Regions from separate parts of the Streptomyces sp. NPDC045998 genome, predicted to be linked through region 2. Evidence: riboswitches for the same ligand, from Rfam matches in the RefSeq annotation. Region 2 holds a riboswitch; the other holds the start of a gene.
The links. A riboswitch is a leader RNA that binds a small molecule or an ion and turns the genes downstream of it on or off. The one in region 2 is predicted to bind cyclic di-AMP.

Region 1 (7,560 bases), on a different contig from region 2:
CGGCCTCGCGGTCACCGGACGCGCGGGCCGATTCGGCCTCGGCGGCGAGGCCCTGGGCGACCCCGAGGTCCAGCGAACCCGGGGGAAGGCGGAGGGCGTAGGCACCGGATTCCGTCACGAGGTGCGCACTGGAGAGAGTCTTCCTGAGCCGGGACATGTAGGTGCGCATGACGGCCAGGGCTTGCGCCGGTGGGTCATCGCCCCAGACGGCATCGATCAGTTCCGGCGCGGTGACGGTACGGCCGTCTCGCAGGAGGAGGACGGCGAGCAGGGCACGCTGCTGAGGGGAGCCGGAGGGCAGGGCGTCGGATCCGCGCCAGGCGCGGAGCGGGCCGAGCACCGCGAACCTCAGATTCGCGTCGTCTGCGGCTGTCACATCGTCTCGGACCACGGTTCCTCCGACGACGCCCCGCCCGTATGCAGGACGTACACCATTCGTATATCCCCAAAGGCCAGCATGGTTGACCTGACGTCCACCACCAGACTGCCCAGTCCGGAGGATCATGCGTCGCGAAGGATACCCCGGGATGGCCTCCCGGGGTCCTTGGCGTACCAATTTCTCTCAACTCTATTGCGGGCGGACGGCTTTGAGCTACCGTCAGAGCATCGTCACGCCGTCGCAGGGTGCCGAGGGCCCTCTAGCCAAGGGTCCGCTGACGCAGCTCTCCCACAGCGTGTCGATGCCATCACGGACTGGGCATTCGGACGTTAGGAGAGCGCACTCTCATGCAAGTCACGAGCTCGACAGCAGGATTGCTGGCCGGCGTGATCATCTCGTTGGCCTACTTCGCACTCGTCGCCCACCTGGTGAAGTCGCTGCGTGCCACGCACCGGCTCCCCACGGTCATCGTGGCGGTCTCAGGTCTGATCGGAGCACTACCGGCGATCCTCTACGCGCTGTACCGCTCCCTCAGTGTGATCGCCTGACCGGGCGCGCAACCGAGGTCAGCGGGGCTGGGGCTGCCGCACCGTGCGTGTCGTAGCCCTGGCCCCCGAAGCGCCATGGAAACAGCGCCTACGATCCCGCCGAGGTCATCCCGCGCTCGGCGTCACCGCTCACCCGCAAGGTCGAGATCGTGCCCGGGTGCCTCGGAAGGCGCCTTCGCCGGCAGCGACCGGCGCCACGGCTGCGCCATGGCGTGGGCGACGGACCGCCACCACGGCGCCTCGGGCACCTGCCCCGCCGGCTCGAACGGCTCGCCGGGACGCGGGAACGCCGCCGCCTGGCCGGCCTCCTCGGCCGCGTCCCTCGTCCACTCCCCCGGCTCCGCCCACGGGTGTGGCGCCAGGTTGAACGTGCCCCAGTGGATCGGCAGGAGCACGCCCGCCGCGGCCCCGCCCTGGAGGTCCAGGTGGGCGCGCAGGCCCTCGGCGGGGGTCATGTGGATGTCGGGCCAGAACTCGCTGTACGCGCCTATCTGGATCATGGTGGCGTCGAACGGGCCGTGCTCGGCGCCGATGTCCCGGAAGCCAGGGAAGTACCCGGTGTCACCGCTGTGGTAGACGCGGTGTTCCGGTCCGGCGACCACCCAGGAAGCCCAGAGCGTGTGCTGCCGGTTGCGCAGGCCGCGCCCGCAGAAGTGGCGGGCCGGGGTGGCGGTCAGCCGTACGCCGCCGACCTCCGTCGACTCGTGCCAGTCCAGCTCGCGCAGGCGGGACGCCGGCACGCCCCAGTGCTCCAGGTGGGCGCCGACGCCGAGGGGGACCGCGAAGAGGGTGTCCGTGGCGGCGAGGGCGCGGATGGTCGGCAGGTCCAGGTGGTCGTAGTGGTCGTGGGAGATCACCACCACGTCCACCGGGCCGAGCGCGGCCAGGGGCAGCGGGACCGGGTGCAGCCGCCGGGGCCCGGCGAAGGGGAACGGCGAGCACCGCTCGCCCCACACCGGGTCGAAGAGGACGCGGACGCCGTCGATCTCCGCGAGCACGCTGGAGTGCCCGAGCCACGTCAGGCGCAGCCCGGACGCCGGGGGCCGGGCGAGGTCGGCGACGGTGGTGGGGTGCACGGGGATGGTGCCCGCCGGCGAGCGGCGCCTGCGCCCCTCCTTCTCGACGTACGTCTTCGCGAACTCGACGGCCGAGCCGGAGGGTCTGTGGCGGGCGCCCACGGGGTTCTGGAACACCCCGTCCGCGAAGTGCGGCGAGCGGCGGATGCGCTCCAGGCGCTCCCCCGCCGGGTCCGCGCCGAAGGCGGCGGGCCACAGCGGGCGCGGCCGGGACCGCGACGGTCGCGTGGGCGTGGCGTCGGAGCCGGTCACGGCACCTCCAGGGCTCGGGCCTCCCATTATGGGCGGGGGGTGTGACAGCCGGGGGTGCGGGTCCGGCTCGCTACAGCGGCAGCAGGTCCGGGCGCTTGGCAGAGACGTGATCACCGGAGGATTCGCCGCGCAGGCGGCGGCCGATCCAGGGCACCAGGAACTCGCGGGCCCACTGGATGTCGTCGCGGCGCACTTCCAGGGTGCCGCGCGGCGGCAGGGGCGGCCACGGCTGGTCCGGGTCGGCGGGCACCTCCACGCCCAGGACCTGCCCGGCGCGCAGGGCGACACGGGTGTGGCCCTCGGCGGACAGGTGGAGCCGGTCCGCGTCCCAAGCCCGCCTGTCCTGGATGGTCTTGAGGGACCAGAGGTCCAGCACGGGGCAGCCGTAGCGGTCGGCGACGGCGCGCACATGGCCGTTGTAGGTGGCGATCTTGCCGCGCAGATGGCGCAGCACCGGCACGCCGCGGGTGTCGAAGCCGGTCGTCACCAGCACGGTGCCGACCACCGAGGTCAGGTCGGCGACGGCCCGCTCGAAGCGCTCGGCCACGTCGTCGGGGTCGCTGCCCGGCCGGATGATGTCGTTGCCGCCCGCGCAGAAGGTCACCAGGTCCGGGGCGAGCTCCTTCGCCCGCGGGAGCTGCTCCTCGACGATCTGGTCGAGGAGCCGGCCGCGTACGGCGAGGTTCGCGTACCGGAAGTCGTCGGGCTCGGGCAGCCGGTCGGCGAGCAGCACCGCCAGGCGGTCGGCCCAGCCGACGAACGTCCCGTCGGGTCCGGGGTCTCCGACGCCCTCGGTGAAGCTGTCACCGATCGCCACGTACGACCCGAATACGTCACTGTCTCTGAAGGTCGAATCGTCTGCCACGGGAGCACATCCTGCCTCCTTTCATGTGACCTACGCGACCGTAAGGAGGGGTTGACGCAGCGTGAGATATGCCACCGGTCAAGATTCACCCAAGCCGGAATACGCCGCCGCCCGGCACCGTGCTCCACGGTGCCGGGCGGGGCGGGGTCGGCGGTGTGCCGACGGTGCGTCAGATCGAGACGCCGTGCTGGCGCAGGTACGCCAGCGGGTCGATGTCCGAGCCGTAGCTGGGGCTGGTGCGGATCTCGAAGTGCAGGTGCGGGCCGGTGGAGTTGCCGGTGGAGCCGGAGAGGCCGATCTGCTGGCCGCCGCTCACGCTCTGACCGGAGGAGACGGAGAGCTGGGAGAGGTGGGCGTACTGCGAGTAGGTGCCGTCGGTGTGCTTGATGACGACCTCGTTGCCGTACGAGCCGCTCCAGCCGGCCGAGACCACGGTGCCGGGGCCGACGGCCTTGACGCTGGTGCCGGAGGAGGCCGCGAAGTCGACACCGGTGTGGTAGCCGGAGGACCACATCGAGCCGGAGGCGCGGTAGGGGGTGGTGATCGAGGAGTCGACCGGGGCGGTGAAGCCCGAGGCGCTGCTCTTCGGGGCGGACTGCGCCGGGGCGGCCTTGGCCGCCGGGGCCTGGGGCTTGGCGGCGGAGCGGGAGGCGCGGGCCTCGCCGCGGTCCTCGTCGGCCTTCGGCTTCGCCTTGGCCGGGGCGGCCTTGGCGCCGAGGGTGAGCTCCATGCCCGGCAGGATCAGCGACGGGTCCTCGCCGATGACCTCGCGGTTGTCCTTGTACAGCTTCTGCCAGCCGCCCTTGACGTTCTTGTTGTGGGCGATCTTGGCGAGGTAGTCGCCGGCGACCACGGTGTACGTACGGGGCGCGGCTTTGGCGGCGGCCTGGGTGGTCTGCGCGGCGGCGACGACCTGCTGCGGAGCGGTCGCCGGCGCGGCGCTCTGCTCCGCGGCGTGCGCACCGGTGGCGCCGAGCAGCGGGAGGGCGATGGCCGCGCCACCGGTACCGGCGGCGACGAAACCACGCGTGAGCGTGCTGGACTTGGGACGGCGGTGCTTACCCTTGGCGGGCATGGCGAATTCCTCTCCGGCGCCTGCGAGGTGAGCTGTCGGGTTCGGGCTGGAGATGCCCGGCCGCGTGGTGACGCGACTTAACCCCGAGCCGGTCCCGGAATTCCGGGCTCGGCGGACTTACCTTGGGTCCCCCGCTCCTGCCACACGTGGGTGGGTGCTGAATTCCGGGCCGGCGGCAGGATTAGGCGGTCCGGCCGGATTGCGGTGACCGTAGGACAGCCGGGTCGGCGGGAACAAGCCGCCGCTTTCCCGCGTGCATTCCTTTACGCCGTACCGCTACGGAATACCGGTCACCCTCCGTGGATTACGGATCATGAATTCCCGCCGGGCGCAGGGGAATTGCGAAAGAAGACCGGCCACGGACGGTCACTTTTATGACGCTGCTCACGTGCCGGAGTCCATCTCCCTTGCTATCGGGGCACGTTATGCCGAACGCCCCAATACGGACAGAACCGTCATACCTCGACGAGCCGCCTCGGCGGCCGCGACCACGGCCGCACGGATGATTGCCCTGGGAACCCAATGTCGTATCGTCGGATCGCGACATCGTCGGCGGCCGGCGCCGACGTCAGACGCGGAGGAGTCCCCGTGACGCAGCAGGTGCCGCAGGCCCCGTCGAGCGAGCCCGATCTGTCCGGTGTGCGTAATTTCCGGGACGTGGGCGGGCTGCCGACGGTGGACGGGCTCCGCGTCCGGCACGGGCGGCTCTACCGCAGCGGCCACCTGGCACACGCCACCGGTGAGGACGCGGTGTTCCTCGGCTCCCTCGGGCTGCACACGATCTTCGACTTCCGCAACGCCGCCGACCAGAAGCTCGAAGGCCCCGACATCGAGCTCCCCGGCGTCCGGAACGTGAACATCCCGCTCACCGACCCGGCCGACGGGGCCGAGTTCTGGCGGATGGTCCGCGACGGCGACCTCGACCAGCTGCGCTCCATCCTCGCGGACGGCCAGGCGGCGGCGCGGATGTCGGAGTCGTACCGCATGATCATCAAGGAGCGCACGGCGGAGCACAGCCGTGTGCTGCACGCCCTCGCCGAGGACAGCGTCCCGGCGCTGATGCACTGCGCGGCGGGCAAGGACCGGGCGGGGCTGTCGATCGCGGTGACGCTGCTCGCGGTCGGCGTGGAGCGGGAGGCCATCGAGGCGGACTACCTCAAGTCCAACGATCCGCACCGCCGCTACAAGGTGCACCGCAGCGACAGCTCCCCGGCCGGTATGTCGCCCGAGGTGATGGAGCTGCTCAGCCCGCTCTTCGACGCGCGCCTGGAGTACCTGGGGGCGGCCTTCGCGACGATCGAGGAGACCTGGGGCACGACCGAGCGGTACCTCTCCGAAGGCCTGAAGCTGGCGCCCGAGACGCGGGAGCGGCTGCGCGAGCGGCTCGTCGACGCGGGCTGAGCCCCGGGCCCGGGCGGGCCGCCGTCAGCCGGTGCCCAGCGCGAAGAGCAGGTACAGGAACGCCGCGAAGAGGTGGCCCGCCACCAGGTAGGCGAAGAGCCGGATGACGAGCCCGCGCGGGAACTTCACTTCGTAGGACATGGGTTCTCCCTCTCAGGGGTTCGTCAGCGGTGGGTGCCGGTGCCACCGAGGCACAGGTCTGCCGCGGCGCTCCGCAGCAGCGTGTGCACGAAGAGCAGCTCGGCCCCGCGGCGGCCGGCCGCGGCGATGCGGTGCGGGGTCAGCGAGTCGAAATGCGCGCTGTCGCCGGGGTCCAGGACGTGGACCACGTCACCGAGCACGAGCCGTACCCGACCGGTGAGGACGTACAGCCACTCCTCCCCCGGGTGGACGCGTACGAGATCGCTCTGCCCGGCGGCGTACGGCACCTCCACGCGCAGGGCCTGCAGGGCGCGGCCCGCGCCGCCGGCCTGGTGGTACGTCCAGCCGTCCGCCTCCACGGGCTCGGCGCGCCCGGCGCGGACGACGGGGTCGCGCTCCGGCGGCACCTCGCCGAGCAGCTCGGACACCGTCGTACCGTAGACACGGGCGAGGCCGAGGAGCATGGGCAGCGACGGCTGGCGCCGACCGGTCTCCAGGCGGGAGAGGTGCGCGGGTGACAGGTCCGCGCGCCGGGCCGCGGACTCCAGGGTCAGGCCGCGGCGGCGGCGCAGCTCGCGCAGCCGGGGCGCGACGTCCGGCAGCGGCTCGGTCCGGTCTTCCGGTTCCGGGGACGGAGCCCCGGCAGGGGTGGTCATGCCCCCATTGCGCCAGGTAGAGGCCCGAGAGGCAATTTTCTTGCCTCTGAGGCAAAAAGATCAGCGGTTGGCGACCGCCTGCTTCATCAGCGTCTTGCCGAAGTCCCACATCAGGCCGCCGCCCGCGTGCGCCTCGTCCATGACGGCGGTGAAAGCGGCCACGAACCGGTCCACCTCCCGCTCCCCGATGATCAGCGGCGGGATCAGCTTGATCACCTCCAGGCGGTCCCCGGAGACCTGCGTGAGGATCCGGTGGCGCTGGAGCAGCGGGACGACGACCATCTGGGCGAACAGCCCCTTGCGGGCCGCCTGGAGCATCGTCCAGCGGCTGCGCAGGCCCAGCGAGGACGGGCGGCCGAACTCCAGGCCGATCATCAGGCCCCGGCCGCGTACGTCGTGCAGCAGCTCGTAGCGGTCCACCAGCGCCGAGAGCCGGGTCTTCAGCAGTTCACCGGTGAGCCGGGCGTTGGCCACGATCTCCTCGTCCTCCAGGACGGCGAGGACCGCGAGGCCGGCCGCCATGGCCTGGGCGTTCGAGCCGAAGCTGGCCGAGTGGACGACCACCCGGTCCATCGACGAGAACACCTTCTTGAAGATCCAGTCCTTGCCGAGGGTGGCGCCGACCGGCACGTAGCCGCCGGACAGCGACTTGGCGACGCACAGCAGGTCCGGCTCGACGCCGTCCTCGTGCTGGTACGCGTAGAAGTCACCGGTCCGGCCGAGCCCGGTCTGCACCTCGTCGGCGATGAGCAACGCCTTGTGGCGGTGGAGCAGCTCCTGGGCGGCGCGCAGGAAGCCGGGCGGCGCCTCGTGCACGCCCTTGCCCTGGATGGGCTCGACGATGAGGGCGGCCACGTCGCCGCGCTTCAGCTCGCGCTCCAGCGCGTCCAGATCGCCGAGCTCGATCGGGGTGTCGGGCAGCAGCGGGGCGAAGCCGTCGCGGAAGCAGTCCTCGCCGTTGACCGAGAGGGAGCCGGTGGTCAGGCCGTGGAAGGCGTGCGCGCAGTAGACGACGCGCGGCCGGCCGGTCGCGTACCGGGCGAATTTGAGCGCGGTCTCCACCGCCTCCGTGCCGCTGTTGGAGAAGAACGCGCGGTCCAGGTGCGGCGAGTACGACAGCAGCCTCTCGGCGAGCAGGCCGGGCAGCGGGGCGCAGTCGAAGCGGGT
Region 2 (7,560 bases):
CTGGTCGCCGCTGACGACCTCGGGCTCCACGCCCAGGATCTCCCGCACGCCCCGCACGAAGTCGTCCCGGTTCTCGGCGTCGCGCGAGGCCGAGGTGGCCACGAAACGCAGCCTCTCGGCGCCGTACTCCTCGATGACGCCGGCGTACTCGCGGCAGGCGGCGAAGGTCCGCTCCAGCGCCTCGGGGGCGAGCCGGCCGGTCCGGTCGACGCCCTGGCCGAGGCGGACGATCGTCATCCGCCGGTCCAGGTCGGTGACCTGACCGGTGGTCGGGTCGACGTCGGCGACGAGCAGGCGGATGGAGTTCGTACCGCAGTCGATGGCGGCGACCCGGGTCGTCACTGCGCGTCCTCCCGGTGGGCGCCGACGCACGGGCCCTTGGCCCACCACTCCGGCAGCATCGCCAGCGCCTCGTCGCCCAGCGGGTTCACGCCCGGGCCGGCCACCAGCGAGTGCGCGACGAGCACGTGCAGGCACTTCACGCGGTCCGGCATGCCGCCCGCGCTCGGGAAGCCCTCCAGGACCTCGATGGCGTCCCGGCGCGCGATGTAGTCCTCGTGCGCGGCCCGGTAGGCGGCCGCCAGCTCCGGGTCGGACTGCAGCCGGTCGGTCATCTCCTTCATGACGCCGTTCGCCTCCAGCGTGCCGATCGCGGAGTTCGCGCGCGGACAGGTGAGGTAGTACGTCGTCGGGAACGGCGTGCCGTCCGGCAGCCGGGGCGCGGTCTCCACCACGTCGGGGTTGCCGCACGGGCAGCGGTGCGCGATGGCGCGCAGGCCGCGCGGCGGGCGGCCGAGCTGTTCCTCGAACGCCGCGACGTCCGCCTCGGTGGGTTCGGTGCGTTCGGTCTGCGGAGGGGGCGTTTCCATGCCTGCCTTGGGTTCTACTTGCGGTCGGTGCGAGCGGCGCGGTCCGTGCCGTCGGTGCGGTCGGCGGAGTCCACGCCGTCCCAGAGGTTGGAGTACCAGGCGCGGTCGGCCGCGCCCTGGTCGGTGCGGCGCTGGCGCACCGCGTCGGGGTCGATGACCGTGTAACCGGTCTCCCCGGGGCGTACGTAGTGCAGGTGTGCGCGGGCGAGGCGCCTGATGTAGGCGTCGTCCTGGAGCCGCGCCTTCTCGTCGCGCAGCCGCTCGACGCGCTCGGCCGCCTCGGCCGCCAGCCGCTCCTGCTCGGCGATCTCGCTCTGCTGGGAGACCCACTGGCGCATCGGGTACGCCAGGGCCACCACCATCGAGCAGACCACGAGCGCGAGGAAGGCCGCGCGGCCGGTGAGCCGGGAGCGGCGGTCCTGACGGCGCGTCTGGGAGCGGTACACGCGGGCGGCGGTCTGCTCCGTGAGCAGCCGCAGCCTGGTCGCGGTCGAGAACCGGTCCCGGGCCATCCTCGCTCCTCCCCTGCACCCCGTTACGTACGTACGTCCCCGGACACGGTACGGGACCGTGGCCGGGGACGTACGTAACCGGGCTACTGAGGGCCTCTCGGCCTTACTCGCCCGAGAAGCGGAAGCGCGGGAAGGCGCTGCGGCCGGCGTACACCGCCGCGTCGTCGAGGATCTCCTCGATGCGCAGCAGCTGGTTGTACTTGGCGACGCGCTCGGAGCGGGCCGGGGCGCCGGTCTTGATCTGGCCGCAGTTGGTGGCGACGGCCAGGTCGGCGATGGTGACGTCCTCGGTCTCGCCGGAGCGGTGGGACATCATGCACTTGAAGCCGTTGCGCTGGGCCAGCTCGACGGCGTCGAGGGTCTCGGTCAGCGAGCCGATCTGGTTGACCTTGACGAGCAGCGCGTTGGCCGCGCCCTCCTCGATGCCGCGGGCCAGGCGCTCCGGGTTGGTGACGAACAGGTCGTCGCCGACCAGCTGCACCTTGGCGCCCAGCTTCTCGGTGATGGTCTTCCAGCCGTCCCAGTCGTCCTCGAACAGCGGGTCCTCGATGGAGACCAGCGGGTACGCCTCGACGAGCTCGGCGTAGTAGTCGGTCATCTCGGCGGCCGAGCGGGACTTGCCCTCGAACTCGTACGCGCCGTCCTTGTAGAACTCGGACGCGGCGACGTCGAGCGCCAGCGCGATGTCCTTGCCCGGGGTGTAGCCGGCCTGCTTGATGGCCTCGAGGATGAGGTCGAGGGCGGCACGGTTGGAGTCCAGGTTCGGGGCGAAGCCGCCCTCGTCGCCCAGGCCCGTGGAGAGGCCCTTGTCCTTCAGGACCTTCTTCAGGGTGTGGTAGACCTCGGCGCCCCAGCGCAGGGCCTCGGAGAAGGACTCCGCGCCGATCGGGGCGATCATGAACTCCTGGATGTCCACGTTGGAGTCGGCGTGCGAGCCGCCGTTCAGGATGTTCATCATCGGAACGGGCAGCAGGTGCGCGTTCGGGCCGCCCAGGTAGCGGAAGAGCGGCAGGTCGGACGCCTCGGAGGCGGCGTGCGCGACGGCGAGGGAGACGCCGAGGATGGCGTTGGCGCCGAGCGAGGACTTGTCCGGCGTGGCGTCCAGGTCGAACATCGCCTGGTCGATCAGCCGCTGCTCCGTGGCGTCGTAGCCGACGAGCTCCGGGCCGATCTGCTCGATGACGGCGAGGACGGCCTTCTCGACACCCTTGCCGAGGTAGCGGTCCTTGTCCCCGTCGCGGAGCTCGAGGGCCTCGAACGCACCGGTGGAGGCACCGGACGGAACGGCAGCACGGCCGGTGCTGCCGTCGTCGAGGCCGACCTCGACCTCGACCGTGGGGTTGCCTCGGGAGTCCAGGATTTCCCGGGCTACGACGACGTCGATGGACGGCACGAGCATCTCCTTCTGGGATGTGACGCTAATGGTGACGCGAGCGGTGCAGGGTGCAGGGTCTCTTTGGCCTTGCGCCGTGCGACAAGAGCCTAACCGGCCGGGGGGCCGGGGCCAGCCGACGCCCGTCTCGTGGGACGAAAAACGACCCGAGGGACCCGATAGCGGGGCAAAACCGCGCAAGGTTTACCTGCGGGTAACCGCGAAGGCCCCGGCCCGCCGCGTCAGCGGTCGGGCCGGGGCCATACGGGGGTCAGCTCAGGTGGAGCTGCTGGCCCACGTAGATGAGGTCGGCGTCGTCGACGATGTCCTTGTTCAGCTCGAAGAGCTTCTCCCAGCCGCCCGCGACCTTCTTCTCGGCGGCGATGGTGCTGAGCGTGTCCCCGGCCTTGACCTCGTACTCGCCGTCGCCCTTCTCGACCTTCTTGCCGGTCGGGGTGGTGACGGTCTTCGACTCGGCCTTCGGCGCGGACTCGGCGGCCTTCGGCGCCTTGGGGGCGGCCTTCGGCGCGGTGCGCTGCTCGCTGCGGGTGGTGGGCTGCTCGGCCGTGCGCTCGGCGGCGCCGCCGTTGTACGCGGCGTTGGACAGGCCCACGCCGCACACCGGCCACGCGCCCTTGCCCTGGCCGGCCAGGACCTTCTCGGCGATCTCGATCTGCTGGGCCTTGCTGGCCTGGTCGGCGGTGGAGGCGTACGCGGTGCCGCCGTACGCGGCCCAGGTGGAGGCCGAGAACTGCAGGCCGCCGTAGTAGCCGTTGCCGGTGTTGATGGACCAGTTGCCGCCGGACTCGCACTGGGCGACCTTGTCCCACTCGGCGGAGGTGGCGGCCGAGGCGGAGGTGGCACCCATCAGCGGGGCGGCCACGGCGACGCCGGTGATGCCGGCGAACGCGGCGAAACGGACCGCCTTGGACGGGCGACGGTGCTTGGCCTTGCCGGAAACCTTGCTGGAAAACAGCATGGAGCATCTCCTCACCGACGCCTGCGAGGTGAGCTGTCGGGTTAGGGCTGATGAGCTGCCCCGCCGCGCTTTCGCGCGGCCTCACCCCAAGCCGGCTCACGGACCGTCATTCGACGGCCGGGGGCCGGCACCTACCTTGGGTCCCCCGCTCCTGCCTTCGGCGCATGACGCGACGACTGTTCCCTCGCGTCCGGCGGCAGGATTCGGCGTACCGGTCGGAGGGGCCCGCGGTGGCGAGCGATAAAGACCGTAAACACAGAGCCCGGCGAAGTTCAAAGACGGACATCCGGGTCAATCCGCCCCTACTGCCTTGCGCTTGACGGACGTTTGCGCAGGTGAGGGGCGGAACGGACACATCGTGCGTTCGTGAGGCGCCAGTTGGCATAAAGAGACTCATGTCTCACTGGCGCAGAACCGGACATAGGGGCACCAATAGCCCCTGCCTGACCCGGGTCAACTAGGGCTTGTCGGGCGCCAGATCGAGGCTCTGGCCGGGGAGGATGAGGTCCGGATCCTCGCCCACGGTCTGGCGGTTGGCGTCGTAGAGGGCGGTCCAGCCGCCTTCGAGGTCCTTCTCCGCGGCGATGGCGGAGAGGCTGTCGCCGGGGCGGACGGTGTACGCGCCCGGCTGGGCGTCCGCCAGGTCGCGTGCCGCACCGTCACCCCGCGAGGCGTGGCCGTCCGTTTCGCGCCCGCTGACCGAATTGTCGGCGCCGGTGGTGGTGCCACCTTCCGGTGCGGCCGGGTCCGTGGCCGCCGGGTCCGTCGCCGCCGGGGGCTCCGCGGGGTCGGGCGCGCCGCGGTGCTTTCCGGTGCCGGGGGCCGGCGGGGCGGCCGGGGCGGCCGCGTCCGGGGCGGCGTCCGGCGTGGTGGGGGTGGTGGGCTCGGCGGGCTCGGTCGGCAGGAGGCTCTCGACCGGGTCGGCCGGAGCCACGGGCTCCGTGGGCTCCACCGGCTGCGTGGCGTCGGCCCCGGCCGGGGCGGGCGTCTCGGGAGCGGCGTCCGGCGTGGCCTCGGGCGTCGCGGCGTCGGTGGACGCGTCGGGCTTGGCGCCCTTCGCCGGCGCGGCGGCGGTGCCGCCCAGGCCGACGATGGGGGCGCAGGTCTCCCAGGTCTTCACGCCCGTCGCGGCGTAGACCTGCTCCGCCACGGCTATCTGCTGGGCGCGGCTGGCGAGGTCGGGGCGCAGGGCGTACTGCTTGCCGCCGTACGCGTCCCACGTCTCCTGCGAGAGCTGGAGTCCGCCGTAGAAGCCGTTGCCCATGTCGGCGCTCCACGCGCCGCCGGACTCGCACTCGGCGACCCGGTCCCACGTGTGGGCGTCGACGGCCGACGCGGAGCCGGCGCCGAGCAGCGGAAGGGCGATGGCGGATCCGGTCACCCCTGCCGCGACAACGATGGCGGGGGCCTGACGGGGTCGACGGTGCCTGCCGTTCCCGGAGCGCATGCGGTGTGCCTTTCGCGTGACTGCTGAGGTGACGGTGAACGTAGCGGCATTCGAACGCTAGTCACAAGTCGATGCAGCGGAGATTACGCGAAGATCACATTACTGACGGATCGTCATGTCGTCGTCACGTCTGAGGGCTCCGCAAAGGGGGTGAACTCGACCGGGAGCGTGCGCAGTCCACGCATAATGAGCCCTCCGCGCCACCGCAAATCGGCAGGATCCACCGCGAGTCGGAGGTCCGGCAGCCGGGTCAGCAGCGTCGCCAGCGCGGTCTGCCCTTCGAGGCGGGCGAGCGGCGCGCCGAGGCAGTAGTGGATGCCGTGCCCGTACCCGAGGTGCTGGTTGTCACGCCGCGCCAGGTCCAGCGTGTCGGGCTCCGCGAACCGCTCCGGGTCCCGGTCGGCGGCCGCGAGCACCACCAGCACCGGGTCACCCGCCGCGATGCGCTCCCCGCCGATGGTCAGCGGCTCCGTCGCGAACCGCCACGTGGCGAGCTCCACGGGCCCGTCGTACCGCAGCAGCTCCTCGACCCCGGTCTCCAGCAGCCCGTGCTCGCCCGCGGCGAGGGACTCCTGCAGCCGGGCGCGCTGGCCCGGGTTGCGCAGCAGGGCGTACACGCCGTTGCCGATGAGGTTGACCGTGGTCTCGAACCCGGCGAAGAGGAGGATGAACGCCATCGCCGCGGCCTCGTTCTCGGTGAGGTGCTCGCCGTGGTCGCTCGCCCGGATGAGCCCCGAGATCAGGTCTTCTCCGAGGTCCTCGCGCTTGCGGTGGATCAGCTCGGCGAGGTAGCCCCGCATCTTCTTCACCGACCGCGCGACCCCGCCGCGCGGCCCGCCGCCGTGCCGGATCATCATCCCGGCCCAGTCCCGGAAGTCGTCCTGGTCCTCGGGCGGGACGCCCAGCATGTCGCAAATCGCGTAAATGGGAAGCGGGAACGCGAACTCGTGGATGAGGTCCGCGCTCCCTTTTGTAGCGAAGTTGTCGATCAACCGGTCCGTCAGCTCCTGCACCCGCGGCGCGAACTCCGCCACCCGCCGCGGCGTGAACGCCTTCGACACCAGGCGCCGGAGCCGGGTGTGGTCCGGCGGGTCGATGTTCAGCAGGTGCGTCATCAGCTCCGCCTTGCGCTCCCCCGGAATGCCGGTCTTGCCCTTGGCGTGCGCGGGCTCGTCGTGATGCGCCGGATTCTTGCTGAGCCGCTGGTCGGCGAGCGCCTGCCGCGCATCCGCGTACCGGGTGACCAGCCACGCCTCGACCCCGCTCGGCAACTTGGTGCGGTGCACGGGGGCGTGCTCGCGGAGCCAGGCGTACGCGGGGTAGGGGTCGGTGGCGAACTCCCAGGTGAAGAGCTCGGGGGCGGCGTTTCGGTGGTTCGAGGCGTTCACCCCTCGACGGTATCCGCCTTGGCTTCCACCTTGGCGAAGAGCGCTTCCCGGGCACCGGGCTGCGACTTGTCGGTGCGCTTGTACATCCACCGCTGTTCCTCGGCGGTCCACGAGGGCGTCTCGCTCCTTCCGGTGGCGCCTCTGCCGAAGGAAGCCTCGCTGTACAGGTGCGCCGCCTCGGCGTCATGGGCCAGGGCCGCCTTGCCCAACCAGTGCTTCGCCCGGCCCCACAGCAGCTTCCCCAGCAAGGTCGCCGCCTCCACGTCCCCCGCCCCTGCGGCGGTCTCCAGGTACGGCTCCGCCTCCCGGGTCTCGCCGCGATCGGCGAGCAACCGGCCCAGCTCGCGACAGGCGCCCGCGTGGCCCGACTCAGCGGCCTTCCGGAACCACGCCTCGTCGTCGGTAAGCCGCGCGAAGCGGTACATCGCCTCCGTGTCCCCGGCTTTCGCCTCCGCCCGGTAGTACTCGCGCGCGACCGGTGTCACGGCCTCGGGATCGTACGCGAGGGCGGCCTCCACGATCCTGTACGGCACTGGCCACAGGTCGTCCTCGCCCAGCGCGTCCGCGACCAGGGAGCCGTAAGGGCGCCAGCCGCCACCCACCTCGACCAGCAAGCCCGCGATGCCGAGCCGGGTCCGGGCTGCCCAGGCGAGGGCGTCCTCAAAGGACTCGCCCGAGACTGCATCCGAGTCGTACAGCTCGTGCGTCTCGCGCAGCAGCTCCACCGGTAGCGGCTCGCTGATCCCGCACCGGGCCAAGTCGATGGCCGCCCTGACCAGCCAGTAGCCACGTGGGTGGTTGGCCGGGCGGCGAGCCCGCTGCCATTCGGCCCACAGCTCCGGGCCGATGCCCAAGTACTGCGTCACGCCGGTCCGGCCGCGCCACTCCGACGCGCCCCAGTAGTGCAGATCGGCGCTCTCTTCGAGCCGCCCGAGCTCCGCCTCGCTCCACTCCAGGCCCAGCTCCACCGTCCGCCCCCGGCTCAGCACCCGC

Region 1: another riboswitch for cyclic di-AMP. It lies ahead of AC07FJ_RS06480 (M23 family metallopeptidase); the one in region 2 lies ahead of AC07FJ_RS18130 (transglycosylase family protein).

What each region holds. Positions count from the first base shown of each region.
Region 1 is NZ_JBWKLJ010000002.1:336,387-343,946, reverse strand. Features, by position in the region: gene afsR (SARP-family global regulator AfsR) at 1-505, opposite strand, end outside; gene AC07FJ_RS06495 (hypothetical protein) at 727-927, shown strand; gene AC07FJ_RS06490 (MBL fold metallo-hydrolase) at 1,050-2,255, opposite strand; gene AC07FJ_RS06485 (SGNH/GDSL hydrolase family protein) at 2,326-3,120, opposite strand; gene AC07FJ_RS06480 (M23 family metallopeptidase) at 3,290-4,195, opposite strand; cyclic di-AMP (ydaO/yuaA leader) riboswitch at 4,200-4,358, opposite strand; gene AC07FJ_RS06475 (tyrosine-protein phosphatase) at 4,784-5,596, shown strand; gene AC07FJ_RS06470 (DUF6126 family protein) at 5,621-5,737, opposite strand; gene AC07FJ_RS06465 (helix-turn-helix domain-containing protein) at 5,761-6,393, opposite strand; gene AC07FJ_RS06460 (aspartate aminotransferase family protein) at 6,454-7,560, opposite strand, start outside.
Region 2 is NZ_JBWKLJ010000005.1:366,747-374,306, reverse strand. Features, by position in the region: gene AC07FJ_RS18150 (Ppx/GppA phosphatase family protein) at 1-342, opposite strand, end outside; gene AC07FJ_RS18145 (DUF501 domain-containing protein) at 339-869, opposite strand; gene AC07FJ_RS18140 (FtsB family cell division protein) at 884-1,381, opposite strand; gene eno (phosphopyruvate hydratase) at 1,485-2,774, opposite strand; gene AC07FJ_RS18130 (transglycosylase family protein) at 3,025-3,732, opposite strand; cyclic di-AMP (ydaO/yuaA leader) riboswitch at 3,736-3,905, opposite strand; gene AC07FJ_RS18125 (transglycosylase family protein) at 4,190-5,113, opposite strand; gene AC07FJ_RS18120 (cytochrome P450 family protein) at 5,293-6,567, opposite strand; gene AC07FJ_RS18115 (tetratricopeptide repeat protein) at 6,564-7,560, opposite strand, start outside.